DNA from 2 places in the Faecalibacterium sp. OF03-6AC genome. Region 1 is predicted to be linked to the other one. Evidence: predicted binding sites of a transcription regulator. Region 1 holds the regulator's gene; the other holds the start of a gene.
What was found. The regulator HrcA, encoded in region 1, represses chaperone genes, less so after heat shock. The targets are predictions, from matches to a motif close to TGTTAGCACTCNNNNNNNNNGAGTGCTAACA.

Region 1 (8,546 bases):
ATAACGATTATGACCAGATCCTTGTGCTCTACAGTTTTGACAGCTTCAAGAGCGACCCGTACCTCTACCGTGCCGGTGTGGCCGGGTAAACATGGCAGCGCCTTTTCCGCAAAGGAAAGGGCGCTGTTGTTTTATGTCAAATTATTGCAGTCTTTTTTCACAAATTTTTCCAGTTCTTTTCGGAAGTCTCTCCAGTTTTTGCGCACTCTGCCCATTCACCCCTTGAAAAAATGCAACGGGTGTTGTACAATGGCGATATAGAGCAGTTGCTCTTCACCGATGGTTCGATCTGGTGTGAACAGTGCATAGAATGTGCTGATACGATCTTTGATTCAAAGGAGTGTTATTATGGAAAACAAGATCATGATGCCTGCTTCCTACAACGTTCTTTCCTGCGAAGAGATGACCTACACCGAGGGCGGTGCTACCTTTACGGAAGCTCTGCTGAACTGGATTCCGCCCATTGGCTGGTACATGGGTGTTACCGCCATGCGCAACTACCGCAAGAGCCACCCCAACGACTGGCTGGATACCGGTCTGGATGCTCTGAGCCGCGATATGGATTCCAGTGCGCAGAACATGCTGCGTGATCTGGGACGCATCGTCTGGGTCACCGCGACCAGCGCTACCGGCGTTGGTTTTCTGGTCAATGCTGCCATCGTCCTGCTTTGACCCTGCTCATAAGATCCGTCCGGAGAGACCAAAGACCCCTTTACCCGCGGCCTTTTCCGCCAGAGAGGGCCGCGGGCTTTTCATCAAGCAGAAATAAGAAATCGGCTGCCTGAGCACTGTATACCGTCTGAACGGCCTTTTGCCTGCAGAGAACAGCACTGCTTTCCTTTTCCTGCAAGCAACTACTCGCGTCATGCGGCGGCGCGCCCTGCTTCATGAGAACGGTCTCCAAGCGCATATCCCGGTTTATTTTTGGGTTTTAAACAGTGCGATCTTGCACTGTCTGTATAGCTTTGATTCAAAGGAGTGTTATTATGGAAAACAAAATGATGATGCCTGCTTCTTACAACGTCCTGTCTAATGAAGAAATGACCTACACCGAAGGCGGTGCTACTGTCGGTCAGGCACTGGCAGCTTGGTTCTGGCCCGGCTATGCTACCCAGATCGGCATTGGCAAGTGCCGTGAGGAAGTTGCAAAGGACCGCGACAACTGGCTGTCCAATGCATGGAACAACATGTTGGCCGAGTGCAAGGGCAACGTGACCAACGGCTTCTACTACGCTGGTATCATTGTCAACAACGCAGTCTTTACCATCGGCAGTCTGGGTCTGTATGCTGTTATTTCTCTGGGCAACATCTACTTCTAATTTTCAGGAGTACACCAAAGGGCTTTTTGCGGCGGCTCTTCAGCGGAAGAGCCGCCGCTTTTTTTATCAAACCTAAAAAAGGAGTTTTGCTTTATGACGAACGCCATTACTTATCCTGCTGCATACAATGTTTTGTCCTGCGAAGAAATGACCTACACCGAGGGCGGCGTAGGTGTTGTGGAAGCCGCCATGGCATGGTTCCCGCTGTACGGCTGGTACAAGGCTGTTTCTGCCATCCACGATTACCGCAAGGCAAATATCAACTCCAACTGGGTGGAAAACGGCATGAACGCTCTGGTTGCCCATGCTGAAAAAAGCCCCACGAACACCATCCATGACATCGGCTGCAGCTTCTGGTTCATTGGTTCCTGCGCAACCATCATCGGCCTGGTGCCCAACGCCCTGCTGATCTTCGGCAACTAAGTCCCGGTCTCTGTTCTGAAAAAAAACAAAAGCGGCGGCACCTCCCGTTTGGGAAGTGCCGCCGCTTTTTATGTTATGCGGTTTTCCGTCTCAGCTGTTGAACATGTCCTTCAGCTTTTTGAAGAAGCCCTTGCGCTTTTCGTAGTTTTCTTCTTTCAGGGTGCCCTCGAACTTCTTCAGGGCCTCCCGCTGGGTCTTGTTCAGCTTCTTGGGGATCTCCACCTCGCACTTGACGTACATATCACCGCGGCCGCGGCCATTCAGGTACTGGATGCCTTTGCCGCGCAGGCGGAAGGTGGTACCACTCTGGGTGCCCTCGGGCACGGTGTACTCCACCTTGCCGTCAATGGAGGGCACCTGCACAGTGTCGCCCAGCACAGCCTGACTGAAGGTGATGGGCACTGTGACCCACACATCGTAGCCGTCGCGCTGGAACACCTCGCTGGGGCGCACCGTGACCATGACGATCACATCACCGGAAGGACCGCCGTTTGCACCGGCATCGCCCATGCCGCGCAGTGCAAAGCTCTGGTCGTCGTCGATGCCCATGGGGATGGACACCTCCAGCGTCTTTTTAGCAGCCACCTTGCCGCTGCCATGACAGACCTTGCAGGGATTCTTGACCAGCTTGCCCTTGCCGCCACAGCGGGAGCAGGGCTGCTGGGTCTGCATCACGCCAAAGGGGGTGCGCTGCTGACGGATCACGAAGCCGCGGCCACCGCAGTCCGGGCAGGTCTCGGGGCTGGAACCGGCGGCACAGCCGCTGCCGTGGCACTCGGTGCACTCCTGCTGGCGGGTGATGGTGATGTTCTTCTTGCAGCCGTGCACGGCCTCGTCAAAGCTCAGGGTGATGCGCACGCGGATGTCCTGACCCTTACGGGGTGCGTTGGGATTGGCCCGACGGGACGAACCGCCAAAGCCGCCGAAGCCGCCGCCAAAGATATCGCCGAAAATGTCACCCAGATCCACGCCGTCGCCGCCAAAACCGCCAAAGCCGCCCGCACCGGGGCCGCCGCCGTTCTGTGCTGCATAGGCAGGGTCAACACCTGCAAAGCCGTACTGATCGTACAGCTGGCGCTTCTTCGGGTCCGAAAGCACCTCGTTTGCTTCGTTTACTTCCTTGAACTTTTCCTCGGCGTCCTTATCGCCGGGGTTATAGTCCGGGTGGTATTTCATTGCAAGTTTGCGGTATGCCTTTTTGATCTCGGCATCGGTCGCAGTCTTGGATACCCCCAGCACTTCGTAGTAATCACGCTTTTCCTGTGCCATATCCACTCACCTCTCCGGGAACGTTTGATCCGGGAAACGCCCCGGTTGGTTCCTCGCTCTATAACCAGCAAGAGCCGCTCCGGCAAAACCGGAGCGGCTTTTGCTATTCCACGCGTGCGTCCGCCGGTTTGGCCGGGCACACACTGCTGTGTTTTTTATCAGACTTCCTTGAAGTCGGCATCCACAACGCCGTCATCCCCCGGCTTCTGCTGGTTGTTTGCACCTGCATCGGGGCCGGGCTGTGCACCGGCGGCCTGCTGTGCGGCAGCGGCTGCCTGATACATCTTCTCGAACACCTGGCTCAGAGCTTCCTGCTTTGCCTTGATGTCGTCCACGTTGCCGGACTGAACAGCGGTCTTCAGGTCGGCCAGTTTGCTCTCGGCCTCGCTCTTCACGTCGGCGGGCAGCTTGTCGCCGTTCTCCTTCAGCATCTTCTCGGTCTGGAACACCATCTGGTCGGCACCGTTGCGGATATCGACCTCTTCACGCTTCTTCTTATCGTCGGCAGCAAACTGCTCAGCTTCCTTCACAGCCTTGTCGATGTCCTCCTTGGACATGTTGGTGGAAGCGGTAATGGTGATGTTCTGCTCCTTGCCGGTGCCCAGATCCTTTGCGCTGACCTTCACGATGCCGTTTGCATCGATATCGAAGGTAACTTCGATCTGAGGCACACCACGGGGAGCCGGAGCGATGCCGTCCAGATGGAAGACACCCAGGCTCTTGTTGTCGCGTGCGAACTCACGCTCGCCCTGCAGAACGTTGACCTCAACAGAGGGCTGGTTGTCTGCAGCGGTGGAGAACACCTGGCTCTTGTGGGTGGGGATGGTGGTATTGCGGTCGATGATCTTGGTGCACACGCCGCCCAGAGTTTCAATGCCCAGGCTCAGCGGGGTGACATCCAGCAGCAGCAGGCCCTTCACATCGCCCTGCAGCACGCCGCCCTGAATGGCAGCGCCCACAGCCACGCACTCATCGGGGTTGATGCCCTTGAAGGGCTCGCAGTTCAGTTCCTTCTTGACTGCATCGTAGACAGCGGGGATACGGGTGGAACCACCGACCATCAGGACCTTCTTCAGGTCAGAGGGACGCAGGCCTGCATCCTGCAGAGCCTTGCGGACGGGGCCCATGGTACGATCGACCAGATCAGCGGTCAGCTCGTTGAACTTTGCGCGGGTCAGGGTCATATCCAAGTGCTTCGGGCCGGTAGCATCGGCAGTGATGAAGGGCAGGTTGATCTGGCTGCTCATTGCGCTGGACAGCTCGATCTTTGCCTTCTCGGCAGCTTCCTTCAGACGCTGCGCAGCCATCTTGTCCTTGCGCAGGTCGATGCCGTTCTCGGTCTGGAAGGCATCTGCCATCCAGTTGATGATGCGCTCATCGAAGTCATCGCCGCCCAGATGGGTATCACCGTTGGTGGCCAGAACCTCGGTAACGCCGTCGCCCATCTCGATGATGGACACATCGAAGGTGCCGCCGCCCAGATCGTAGACCATGATCTTCTGGTCTTCTTCCTTATCGATGCCATATGCCAGAGAAGCGGCAGTAGGCTCGTTGATGATACGCTTGACGTTCAGGCCTGCAATGGTGCCTGCGTCCTTGGTAGCCTGACGCTGGCTGTCGTTGAAGTATGCAGGAACGGTAATGACAGCCTCGGTAACAGGCTCGCCCAGATAAGCCTCGGCATCAGCCTTCAGCTTCTGCAGGATCATAGCGCTGACCTGCTGGGGAGTGTACTCCTTGCCGTTCAGGGTCACCTTGTGGTCGGTGCCCATGAAGCGCTTGATGGAAGCAACGGTGTTCTCAGGGTTGGTGATGGCCTGACGCTTTGCCACCTGACCAACCAGACGGTCGCCGGTCTTGGTGAAGCCCACCACAGACGGGGTGGTGCGTGCACCCTCAGAGTTTGCGATAACAACGGGCTCGCCGCCCTCCATGACAGCCACGCAGCTGTTGGTAGTACCAAGGTCGATGCCAATGATCTTACTCATAATGAAAACTCCTCTCGAAAGAACAAATCTTATTGTTTATGTGATGCTCAGATGTTTGTAAGCGGATGTTATATTCAAAACCCTTTCGGGTTTCTGCTTTGTTATTCGGCCACTACAACGGTCGCATGGCGGACGATCTTATCGCCCAGCTTGTAGCCCTTCTGGTAGACGGTGATCACGGTGCCGCTCTCCTGTCCATCCGGGGCGGGGATCTGCTGCACTGCGTTCATGAAGTTGGGGTCAAAGGGCTTGCCCAGCGCTTCGATCTCCTCCACATGGAGGGCATCCAGCGCCTTGGCGGCCTTGTCCAGCGTCATGGTCACGCCCTTTTTGTAGTTCTCGTCGGTGGTGGGGGCATTTGCTGCCATCTCCAGCGTGTCCAGAATGGGGATGATCTGGTTCACCGCAAAGGAAACGCCATCGTTGAACTTCTGGTCGGCTTCGCGGGTGGAGCGCTTGCGGTAGTTCTCGTACTCCGCTGCCATGCGCAGCAGCTGGTCTTTGGCCTGTGCGGCGTTGGCTTCGGCAGCATCCAGCTTTGCCTTTACGGCTTCCAGCTCACGGGCCTTCTTGTTGAACCAGCCGCCATCCTTCTTCTTGTCATCCTTCGGGTCGGCAGCTTCAGCAGCAGGTTCCTGTTCGGGTGCTGCCTGCTGGGCCTTTTCCTCGGGAGCCGTTTCGGGCTGCTCCGCTTCCTGAGCCGGAGCCGTCTTTTTTGCTTCTTCGCTCATTCCAGATCCTCCTTATAGATCACAGTCCGCCGCGGTACGGCAGCCTGCGGGGTGTCTTTTCGTTTGCCGCTCATGCCCTCGCCCAGCTGGTCTGCAAAGTAATGCAGCAGCGGCATCAGCTTCTGGAAGGGCATCCGGGTGGGGCCGATCAATGCAATGGAGCCCCACAGGCCTCCGCCCACCAGATACCGGTCGCTCACGATGCACAGGCCCGGGATCTGCGGTTCCAGATCCTCGCCCAGCAGCACGCTCTCACTGCGTTCTGCCGGAGGTGCGATCAGGCCAGCGGCCTGCTCCTCGTCGTTCAGCAGGGTGAGGATGTCGCCCACCTTGCCGTCCAGCTGGGGCCAGTCCAGCAGATACTGCTCGCCGCCCAGAAATACGTGGGGCTTGACGGAATCCTGCAGGATGGCCGCTGCCGCGCTGATGACAGGCACCAGCTCCGGGTCGATCTGGCTGCACAGCTCTGCCAGCAGCCGGGTGGAAAGATCCACCGGCGCTACAAAGGTAAGGTTGCGGTTCAGCAGTGCGGCAAGTGCTGCCGCATTCTCGCGGGAGAGGCCGGTGCGCACCCGTGCCACACGGGTACGGACGTAACCGGCTGTGGTAACGGCCAGCACAGCCGCTGCGCTGCGGCCCACCTGAACCACTTCATAGTGGGCGATGCACAGGTCTTCGGCACATGGGGTGCTGACGGCGGCGGTGCAGCCGCTGATGGCGGCCAGCGCCTTGGCGGCACCTGCGGCCAGCTTTTCCGGCTCATGGTCGAGGCTTGCGAACACCGCATCCACACGGGCGCGGGTCACACGGTCCAGCGGCTGATCGTCGGCAAGCAGATTATCAAGGTAGTAACGGTAGCCCTTGGCACTGGGCACACGGCCCGCGCTGGTGTGGGGCTGCTCCAGCAGGCCCAGCTTTGTCAGCGCCGCCATCTCATTGCGAAGCGTTGCGCTGGAAACTGCCATGTCAAAGTAGTTTGCCAGCACGCTGCTGCCAACAGGCTCGCCTTCGAGACCATACAGCGCCACGATCGCCTGCAAGACTCGCTGCTTGCGTGCATCCATCGTCATAGCGCCTGCCTCCTTTTTGCGTTCGCTTTGTTTGTTTAGCACTCCTTGTTCCTGAGTGCTAAGACCATTATAACCAATTTTCCGGTGCTGTCAAGCCCCTTGGAAAAATGTTTTAAAAGATTCATAATTCTGTCATAAACGAAGAAAGCGCCCTCCTTATTATAAGGAAAGCGCTCTGGCATGTTCTTTACTCTTCCATCTGCCTTGCCAGAAATGCCGCTGCCACATTCACGGCCTTGAGCTGGGCGGCATCCGGCGTGGCCGTGCGGTCTTCGGTCAGCAGGGCCACCACTCCGGTCACATCGCCCGCCGCAATGATGGGTGCGGCGCACAGTACTGCTCGGGGCGAGCCCTCGCAGGGCAGGATGCACTTTTCGGCAATGCCCTCGCTCTGGTACAGCCTGCGGCCGTCTATCAGCTTTTCCATCGGCTGGCTGATGCTGCGGTCGGCCAGCTCCCGTCGGCCGGAGCCGCTCACCGTCAGGATGCGGTCACGGTCGGCCACCAGTGCGGTCAGTGCAAAGCTTTTGCTGAGCACCTCGGTATACTGGGCCGCTACTGCGTTCATCTCGCCAATGGGCGAATACTTTTTAAAGATCACCTCGCCGTCGCCCGTGGTGAAGATCTCCAGCGGGTCGCCGCGGCGGATGCGCTGGGTGCGGCGGATCTCCTTGGGGATCACCACCCGGCCCAGCTCGTCGATGCGTCGCACGATTCCTGTTGCTTTCATGTTTTTGCTCCTCCGTTTCCTTAAAAATGCCTGCAGCACTAGTATCTGTCAGGCCGGGCCATTTATACCTGCTGCCTCCGCGCAAAAAGACCTGCACGGAAAGCTGCCTCTTCGTTGCGTTTCCGGCAGGGTTCTGCTACAATGATACAAAAAGCCGTTTTCATAAGCACAGCACCCCGCTTATGAAGACAGATCCTAAAATTCTGCTGAGAAAGGCAGGTGTCCGGATGCCGAACATCCTCATTCTGGGCGGCGGTGCCGCCGGTCTTGCATCCGCGCTGGCGGCGGCACAAAGTGCCCCCGCTGCACAGGTCATTGTGCTGGAGCGCAACCCGAAGCCGGGCAAAAAGCTGCTCGCCACCGGCAATGGCCGCTGCAATCTGGATAACACCGGCATTGCACCGGAGCTGTATTTCACCGCCGACCCGGCAGCACTCCGTCCGCTGCTGGATGCCGTAAATACCGCCGACCCGCTGCGCTGGTTCCGTGCGCTGGGGCTTTACACCCGCACCGACGAGGCGGGCCGGGTGTATCCGTACTCCAATCAGGCGGCGGACGTGCTGGCCCTGCTGGAGCACCACCTTGCGCAGCACCATGTGCAGCTGCGCACCGGCTGCACCGTGCGCACCCTGAGCCAGAGCCGCAGCGGCTACGCCGTGCAGTTCGAGACGGCAGAGGGCTCTGCCGAAACGCTGCGCGCCGATGCCGTCATCTGCGCCATGGGCGGCGAGGCAGGGCCGCAGTTCGGCACCGACGGCTTTGGCACCCGGTTCGCCGCCCAGTGCGGCGGCAGGGTGGAGCCGCTGTACCCCTGCCTGACCGCCCTGCAGTGCGCAAAGCCCAGTAAAGCGCTGGCTGGCATCCGTGCCAAGGCAGCAGCATCCCTGCTGGACGGTGCCCGTGTGCTTGCCTGCGAGAACGGCGAGGTACAGTTCACCGATTACGGCCTTTCCGGCATCTGCATCATGCAGCTGTCCGGCCTGCTGGCCCCGGGCCGCGGCCCCAAGGCTCCTGCT
Region 2 (8,546 bases), on a different contig from region 1:
TATCCAGAATTTTCATATCATCCACCGGTTTTATGCTTATCCGTATTCTTTTATAGTCTTGACTATGAAGGCGCTCTTACAAAAATCTATTTCTATTATACCACCCACTTTTTCCCCTGTAAACGAAAAAGCTGACGGTGTGTAGCGTGCAGCATCCATCAGCTTTTCGTGACACAAAAATCGGCACCCGCTTTTCAGCGAGTGCCGATTTTGTTACCCTATAGTGCGCTTTGATTTTTGGCGTAAGTGGCGTAAGTTTGGCGTAAATCCGCTTTTGCGCGCTCCAAAAATCAAGGATTCATGCGGTTTTTAGGCAGTTATTAGTACATGCCGCCCATACCGCCCATGTCACCGCCTGCAGCAGCGGGTGCAGCAGGGGGTTCCGGCAGGTCAGCGACCAGGCTTTCGGTGGTCAGCACCATCTCAGCGACGGAGGCTGCGTTCTCCAGAGCGGAACGGGTGACCTTGGTGGGGTCAACGATGCCAGCGGCGATCATATCGTCCACAAAGACCTCGTTCTGAGCATCAAAGCCGTAGTTGGGCTTGTTGGCAGAGATGATCTTGTCGATGATGACGCTGCCTTCCAGACCGGCATTCTTAGCGATCTGGCGCAGAGGAGCTTCCAGAGCCTTCAGAACGATCTTGGCACCGGTGCGCTCGTCGCCTTCCAGCGTGTCGCACAGCTCACGCACAGCGGGGATCGCATTGATAGGAGCAGTGCCACCGCCAGCAACAACACCTTCCTGAACAGCAGCCTTGGTTGCGTTCAGAGCATCCTCGATGCGCAGCTTCTTGTCCTTCATCTCAACTTCGGTAGCAGCGCCGACCTTGATGACGGCCACGCCGCCAGCCAGCTTTGCCAGACGCTCCTGCAGCTTTTCACGGTCGAAATCGCTGGTAGCGGCCTCGATCTGGCTGCGGATCTGAGCGATGCGGGCTGCGATGGCATCCTTATCGCCTGCACCGCCAACGATGGTGGTGTTCTCCTTGGAGACCTTCACCTGACGGGCATGGCCCAGCATCTGGACAGTAGCATCCTTCAGCTCATAGCCCAGATCGGAAGAGATCACGGTGCCGCCAGTCAGGGTTGCGATATCCTGCAGCATTTCCTTGCGGCGGTCACCAAAGCCGGGAGCCTTGACAGCGCAGACGTTCAGGGTGCCGCGCAGGCGGTTGACGATCAGAGTGGACAGAGCCTCGCCCTCAATGTCCTCAGCAACGATCAGCAGTTTCAGACCGTTCTGCATCACCTGCTCCAGCAGAGGGACCAGATCCTGAATCACGCTGATCTTCTTATCGGTAATCAGGATGGCGGCGTTGTCCAGATCAGCCACCATCTTGTCGGTATCGGTGACCATATACGGGGTGAGGTAGCCGCGGTCGAACTGCATGCCTTCCACGATCTCGTTGTAGGTCTCAGCGGTGGTCTTGTTCTCCTCAATGGTGATAACGCCATCGGAGGTGACCTTCTCCATAGCCTCGGCGATCAGACGGCCGATCTCGGGGTCGCCTGCAGAAATGGTGCCGACGCGGGCGATATCGTTGCTGTCCTTCACCTTCTGGCTGTGAGCCTTGATGGTCTCAACAGCCTTGGCAACAGCCTTGCTCATGCCGCGGCGGATATCCATGGGGTTTGCACCGGCGGTGACATTCTTCATGCCCTCGGTGACCATGGCCTGTGCCAGAACGGTTGCGGTGGTGGTGCCGTCGCCTGCTGCGTCGTTGGTCTTGGTAGCGACTTCACGCACCAGCTGTGCGCCCATGTTCTCAAATTCGTCCTTCAGCTCGATCTCCTTGGCAATGGTCACGCCATCGTTGGTGATGACCGGTGCACCGAACTTTTTGCCCAGCACCACATTGCGGCCCTTGGGGCCCAGGGTGATCTTAACGGTGTTTGCCAGGGTATCGATACCGGCACACAGTGCCTTGCGGGCATCCTCGCCCTGCTTGATCTGCTTAGCCATAATCAAATCGCTCCTTTAAAGCTCAATTTTCAAATATCAGAGGGGAAACCGCTCAGTCCTCAACGACTGCCAGGATATCGCCCTGACGGACGATGGTGCACTCTTCGCCGTCCACCTTGACCTCGGTACCGGAGTACTTGCTGGTGAGGACCTTGTCGCCGACCTTCACAGTCATCTTGACTTCCTTGCCGTCCACAACGCCGCCGGGGCCGACAGCGATGACCTCAGCCACCTGAGGCTTTTCCTTAGCACTGCCGGTCAGGATCAGACCGCCCTTGGTGGTCTCCTCAACCTCAACAGCCTTAATGACAACACGGTCTGCAAGAGGAATGATCTTCATAGTTCTTGCCCTCCTATAGTAAAAATATAATTTAAAACTTTGCTGTGTCCAAAGGGCCTCATGTCGGCTCTTTGGTTCTTTAGCACTCCATTTCTCTGAGTGCTAAGTGTATTGTACTCATCTTGACCCGAAAAATCAAGACCTTTTTTGCTTCTTTTTGTTAAGAATTTATGACAGATGAAAAAATCAGCCGTACAGCGAAAAAGAGACAGCTTTCTTCTTGGACAAAAAAGCTGTCTCTTCTTCTGGTTTTTCATGTTCGGTCTGCACTCTGTGCCGTCCTCTGCGCTGCAAAGCGCTCAAAAGCAGGCTTTGGCAGAAGGATGCGCCCTGCCAGCGGCTGTACCTGTACAGTGATCTGCTCCTTGGGTGCGCATTCACCGTCTGCCGTGGCAACGATCGGCCCGCGGCCATCCGCAGCGCGCAGGCTCACCTGCTTTGCGCGGCGGTAAATGAAGTACGGCTCTGCAGCCCTGACGAGCTGACCGTTCTGGAAGTGCTTGCCGCTCTTGTACATTCCCAGCAGCTTTGCAATGGTCACGCGGCTCACCTTGCGGATGATATATACATCCAGCCAGCCGTCGTCGGGCTGTGCTTCCGGCGCTGCATAGAAGCCGCCGCCATAGGTGCGGCCATTGCAGATGGCACACATCAGGCAGTCCACATCCAGCGTTTCACCATCGATGGTGTACTCCACCCTGCGGCCAATGTGTCCGCACAGCTGTTCCACAATGGAAAGCACATAGGCCATCTCGCCGCCGCACAGCGGGATGCGCCGGAACTTCGGGATGCCGTAGGCAACCTGCGCATCCAGACCGGCAGCGCAGATGGTGGCCGAAAGGCCAAGGCTGGTCTGCATCAGATCGATGCTCACCGGCCCACCGGCCAGCTGGGCATCCAGATCCAGAAACTCTTCCTTTGTACCAAAGGTGCGCAGAAAATCGTTGCCGCTGCCAAAGGGCAGACAGCCCACGGCTGCATTTGCATAGCCATAGATCCCGGTGAGCGCTTCGTTGAAGGTGCCGTCGCCGCCAGCAGTGAAGACCCGCAGTTCTTCCCCGCTCTGCCGGGCCTGCTGCGCAGCGGCATTGGCCAGCTCCCGGGCATGACCGGCGTGATTTGTGACCTGAATGGTATATTCTTCCGGCGCAAGCCCTGCACGCGCGGCGGCAGCATTGATCTGCTGCGGCAGCGTACGGGTGCAATCGGCCTTACCGGCAGTTGGATTCAAAAGAAATAATGTGCGCATGGACTTCCTCCTGCAATTCTGTTGCTTCTATGATAACAGAAAACCAAAAGGATGCAAGAGCCAATCTCACAATGTCCCTGCCCCGTACGCACAAAAAAGGAGCGGATGTCTCCGCTCCCTTCGGGGGGATGTTTACTGTTTGGGGAATGCCTTATTCCATGTCTGGATGACCTTGAATTTCGGGGTCCATCTGTCGGGATCGAAATCCGCATCCAAATAGCCCTGCTCCACGCACCACTGTGCAGCTTTGGCTGTTTCGGGGTCCGTCATATTGGCAAAGGCAGAAGCATTTTCCGGTTCCGGAAAACCCGCCGTCTGCCAGACCAGTTTTGCCAGCTGGGCCTGATTTTTGGGGATCGCCGCGCCCTCGGGCAGAAGATCCTGCAGCATCAGTTCCGTGATGATGGTGTAGCCGCCAAAGACAGCAGCACCCGCAACAGCTGCTGCCACAAGAGCCCCTGCGGCATCGGAGCTGTCGCCGCCCGCACCGGAATCATCCGGGATGGGGTCCGAGATGTCCGGGATAATGGTCAGGCTCTCGTTCAGGCTTACGATGGCATTTTCATAAGCAGGCGCTTCTTCCAGTTTTTCGCCGTCCAGCACCACAGTGTAGCCCACGCCTTCGGCCTGCTTATAGGTCAGTTTTAGTTTCAGAGGAGATTTCCCGGTTTTATTTTCCAGCCTCAGCGTACCGGCGCAATCCACATTCAGATCTGTTCTCCTCTCCTGGGAATCAATATCGATGCTTACATTGTTTGCACCGGAAATATGGACGGAATTTCCCAGTTCACCTTTGACCTCGATGTTCGGATTTTCGTTGCCTTTGAAATCCACCGAGCTCCAAAGATCGTCCTTAAGGTCGACCGTGTATGCCCTGCTTGCAGAGTCATAGGAAACGGTCATGTTTGACATGTCAGCCGGATTCTGCGGAGTATTATCCGGGGTAAGCAAACCGCTATACGTGTAATATTCCCAGAACACCGTCGGTTCGCTGCCGGTGTAAAGTTCCCAATTTGCCGTCACTTCCACCGCATGGTCTGGCATGGTAAAGAAAAAGGCCGTTCCTGTCGGGTCATCGGTAGTTTCTACGTCAGCCGGGAAAAACCAGCGGTTGAATTTCAGGCCCTTTTCTGGCCGGGAGGTTTTCACCCGTACAGTTTCACCTTTGTAAAAGGTCGTGTTATTCTCAGAGTTACTGAGTTTTCCTCCATGCACTGTTACCGGGTAGGTAGTTGCTTTCCGGACGCTGATATAAGCTTCCGAAGGATACCAACTGCGGCATACGAAAGGATCCCCCATACGGCTTTCAAACTGTTCCGTTTCTCTGTTGCTGCCGACATAAATTGCCTTTTCGCCACTATTAGAAGAAACGCAGACCGATATCCACTGACGGATCGCCATGCCGCCCTCACCCGTTGCGATCAGGGTCAGATCACCGCTGATATCGCCAATATCCGCTCGATCTGCCGCCATGGTTTCACCGGTTATGGTCACGTTGTGTGCACCGGTCACGGTCAGTTTTCCGCCGACAGCTGCACCGCTTTCTGTTTTCATCACTACATCAACATAGCCCGCGATGGTAGGATCTACCTTGATCGTCAGATCGCCGGCAACTGCCTGCAGGATCGTCAGGGTGCTGACATCCGTGCCACCTGTATACTGAATCCGGATATTATCGACCTTGGTACTGTTGACAAGCACCCTCTGGTCGTTGACGGTGATCCCGGTATCTTGCCCTTCATCTTCCTCGCTCAAAGCGGCAGTACCGTTCGTCAAACTTAACATATCTGCCGCAGCGGCATTGCCCGTTCCGTCCGGGGCCGCAGCCAATGTTGGCAGTGTCACCGACAGTATCATGGCCGAGGCCACAACTGCCGCCGAAGCGCGCTGGATAAGCTTGTGCAATTTCATACAGTTTTCTCCTTTTTGTTTCGTTTTATTTACGGGGGGGGGGTATGCTTTGAGGGAAGCATACCATATTTTTGCAAAAAGTAGAACAAAACCTGCGTGAATCGCGCCAAAACCTGCGTGAATCGCTTCCGCCCGCCCCCTGCAGACAAAAAAATACCGCCCCGGGTCTTGTAACTCAGGGCGGTCATTTTGGGCTTCAGATGCTTTACAGTGTTGCGGTTTCGTCCTCCCGCAGGACGATAGCACCATCCGCCGAGCAGTCCGCTGTCCAGTGCTGGCCCACGCAGGCCGTGCCGGATGCGATCTGATCCGCAAGTGCCTGCTCCACTGCCCTGTCCACTGCGCGGCGCAGTTCTCTGGCCCCGTAGGCAGAGCGGGCCTTTGCTGCCAGCGCCTGCCCTACCCGCGGTGTGTGATGCAGCTGGTAGCCGCTGCGGGCGGCACGCTGCTCCAGCTGGCACAGCATTTTTTCGGCAATGGCGCACAGGCTGTCGTCGGCCAGCGGACGGAATACGATCATCTCGTCCAGACGGCCTGCCAGCTCTGGCCGGAACCACTTTTTTGCCTCCTCAATGGCCTGCGCAGACTGCTTTTCAAACACGGCTTCGCTGCCCGCCGCAAAGCCCAGCGGCGTGCTCTGACCCGCCAAAAAACGTGCGCCGAGGTTTGAGGTGAGCAGTACGATGGTGTTGCGGAAATCCGCCTTGCGGCCCATGGCATCGGTCAGCTGGCCATCTTCCAGTATCTGCAAAAGGATGTTTTGAATGTCCGGGTGTGCCTTTTCGATCTCGTCAAACAGCACCACACTGTAAGGGCGGCGGCGCACTGCTTCGGTCAGCTGTCCGCCCTCGTCATGGCCCAAATAGCCCGGCGGCGCACCCAGCAGCCGGGCAGCGGTGTGCTGCTCCTGATACTCCGACATATCAAATTTGAGCAGGGCTTTTTCGCTGCCGAACCAGCTGACCGCCAGTGCCCGGGCAAGAGCCGTTTTGCCCACTCCCGTGGGGCCAAGAAACAGCATGGCACCCATGGGCCGGCCCGGCTCGCCAAGACCGGTGCGGCTGCGCCGGATGGCACCTGCCACTGCAGCCACAGCCCGGCTCTGGCCCACGATCTCGGCGTTGAGACGTTCTTCCAGCTTGTCCAGCCGTTCCCGCTCCTGCTCACCTACCCGCTCCACCGGAACACCGCTGGCCTGCGCCACCACATGGGCGATATCGTCCGGCATCAGCGTGGGCTTTGACTGCTTTGCCTGCTCGGCCCGGATGCGTGCCGCCGCACAGGCTTCGTCCACAAGGTCGATGGCCTTATCCGGCAGAAAGCGCCCCGGCAGATATCGCACCGAAAGCTCCACCGCAGCCTGCAGCGCTTCCGGCGGAAGGCAGACATTGTGGTAGCACTCATAGCGCGGCGCAAGCCCATTGAGGATATCCAGCGCCTGCGCAGGCGTAGGCTCCTCTACCTGCACCTTGCCGAAACGGCGTTCCAGTGCGGCATCCTTCTGGATGTGGGTGCGGAACTCTTCGGTAGTGGTAGCGCCGATAATTTGTATCTCGCCCCGGGCCAGCACCGGTTTTAAGATGCTGGCAGCATCGATGGCGCCCTCCGCCGCACCGGCACCCACGATGGTGTGGAACTCGTCTACGAACAGGATGGAGTTGCCGTCCCGCACCAGCTCTTCCAGCAGGTTCTTGAACCGCTCCTCAAAGTCACCGCGGTATTTGGTGCCCGCCACAAGGCTGGCCATATCCAGTGCCAGCAGACGGCGGCCCTTGAGCGCACGGGGCACACGATCCGTGGCAATGCGCTGGGCCAGCCCTTCGGCAAGGGCGGTCTTGCCCACGCCCGGCTCCCCCACAAGGCAGGGGTTGTTCTTCTGACGGCGGCATAAGATCTCCACCATGCGGTCCAGCTCTGCTTCCCGGCAGAACACCGGGTCCAGTTCCCGTTCCGCAGCACGGCGGGTCAGATCCCGGCAGTACTTATCACTGGCGCGGCTGCCGCGCGGCGCACTGACCGTGGTCCGCGTCTGATACGGCAGTACGAACTGCCCGGACAGCTGGCGGCACTCCCGCACGGCATCTGTGAGCTGCACGCCCATGGATGCCAGCAGGATGCCTGCTGTGCAGCCGTCATCCTCCAGCATGGCGCAGAGCAGATGTTCCGGCTCGGCCCGGTTCAGGTGCGCGTTCTGTGCCCCGATGATGGCGTAATCCATGGTGCGCTTGAGGTCCGGCGCAAGAGCGTAGCGATCCAGATGCAAAGCCGGTGCGCGGCGGCTCTCGGCCAGCTGACGGCGCACCTCCGGTTCCCGGATCTGCTTGCCCTCCAGAAACCGTGCTGCCGCCCCGTGATCCTGCTGCAGGATCGCCAGCAGCAGATGGCCGGTATCGGCTTTTTCGCAGCCAAGGTTCCCGGCAAGCTCCACCGCACTGCGCAGCAGCTGATCCGACTCGTGCGAAAAGCCCTTGTACCCGCCAAAGCCAAGTTTTTCCCAAATACTCATTTGCCCGCTCCTTGCTGATGAAATTCGTTTTCACAAGAAGTATAGCCCCGAAGCACAGAAAAAAAACATCTCTTTCTGTCGGGATGGGAAAACAAAAAGGAGATACCCGCAGGCATCTCCCCCTTCGCTGTTTGATTTTTCAGTCCATTTCGGCCAGAGCCTTTTTCAGGTTCTTGGCGATCTGATCCGGGCAGCTGGTATTGCGGAAGCCGCAGAGCGTGCCCTCCATGCGGTCGATCACATCTTCGGCCTTCATGCCCTTGACCAGACGGCAGATGCCCTTCAGGTTGCCGTTGCAGCCGCCAATGACCTCCATGGACGCAATGGTGTGGTCATCGTTCAGCACAAAGTTGGTCTGCTTGGAACAGGTGCCGCTGTTCGGGAAGCTGAATTCCTTGCTCATAGTTCAAAATCCTCTCTTTTTGACAGAAATCCCGACGAAGATCGTCTGCTTCTATTATAGAGCAGCGTGCCGGAATGTCAATGTGACCGGGTCACACATCAATACCGCGGCGCTTGTGGGCCAGCTCCAGAATGCGGGCCACCTGATCGTCTGCCGTGGTACAGGTACCCACC

Region 2: a site for HrcA is predicted at 2,382-2,412, ahead of groES (co-chaperone GroES). Genes of this name have one in related genera too.

The regions. Positions count from the first base shown of each region.
Region 1 covers NZ_QUEN01000004.1:165,827-174,372, reverse strand. Annotated here, with positions in the region: gene DXA66_RS06445 (DHHW family protein) at 1-89, shown strand, start outside; gene DXA66_RS06440 (hypothetical protein) at 349-672, shown strand; gene DXA66_RS14270 (hypothetical protein) at 713-889, opposite strand; gene DXA66_RS06435 (hypothetical protein) at 987-1,319, shown strand; gene DXA66_RS06430 (hypothetical protein) at 1,413-1,742, shown strand; gene dnaJ (molecular chaperone DnaJ) at 1,833-3,011, opposite strand; gene dnaK (molecular chaperone DnaK) at 3,170-4,999, opposite strand; gene DXA66_RS06415 (nucleotide exchange factor GrpE) at 5,101-5,730, opposite strand; gene hrcA (heat-inducible transcriptional repressor HrcA) at 5,727-6,800, opposite strand; gene DXA66_RS06405 (stage V sporulation T C-terminal domain-containing protein) at 6,988-7,530, opposite strand; gene DXA66_RS06400 (aminoacetone oxidase family FAD-binding enzyme) at 7,758-8,546, shown strand, end outside.
Region 2 covers NZ_QUEN01000003.1:39,098-47,643, reverse strand. Annotated here, with positions in the region: gene DXA66_RS04130 (helicase-related protein) at 1-16, opposite strand, end outside; gene groL (chaperonin GroEL) at 321-1,964, opposite strand; gene groES (co-chaperone GroES) at 2,017-2,304, opposite strand; gene DXA66_RS04115 (diacylglycerol kinase family protein) at 2,558-3,553, opposite strand; gene DXA66_RS04110 (hypothetical protein) at 3,686-5,464, opposite strand; gene DXA66_RS04105 (ATP-dependent Clp protease ATP-binding subunit) at 5,670-7,970, opposite strand; gene DXA66_RS04100 (TIGR03905 family TSCPD domain-containing protein) at 8,110-8,373, opposite strand; gene DXA66_RS04095 (PHP domain-containing protein) at 8,465-8,546, opposite strand, start outside.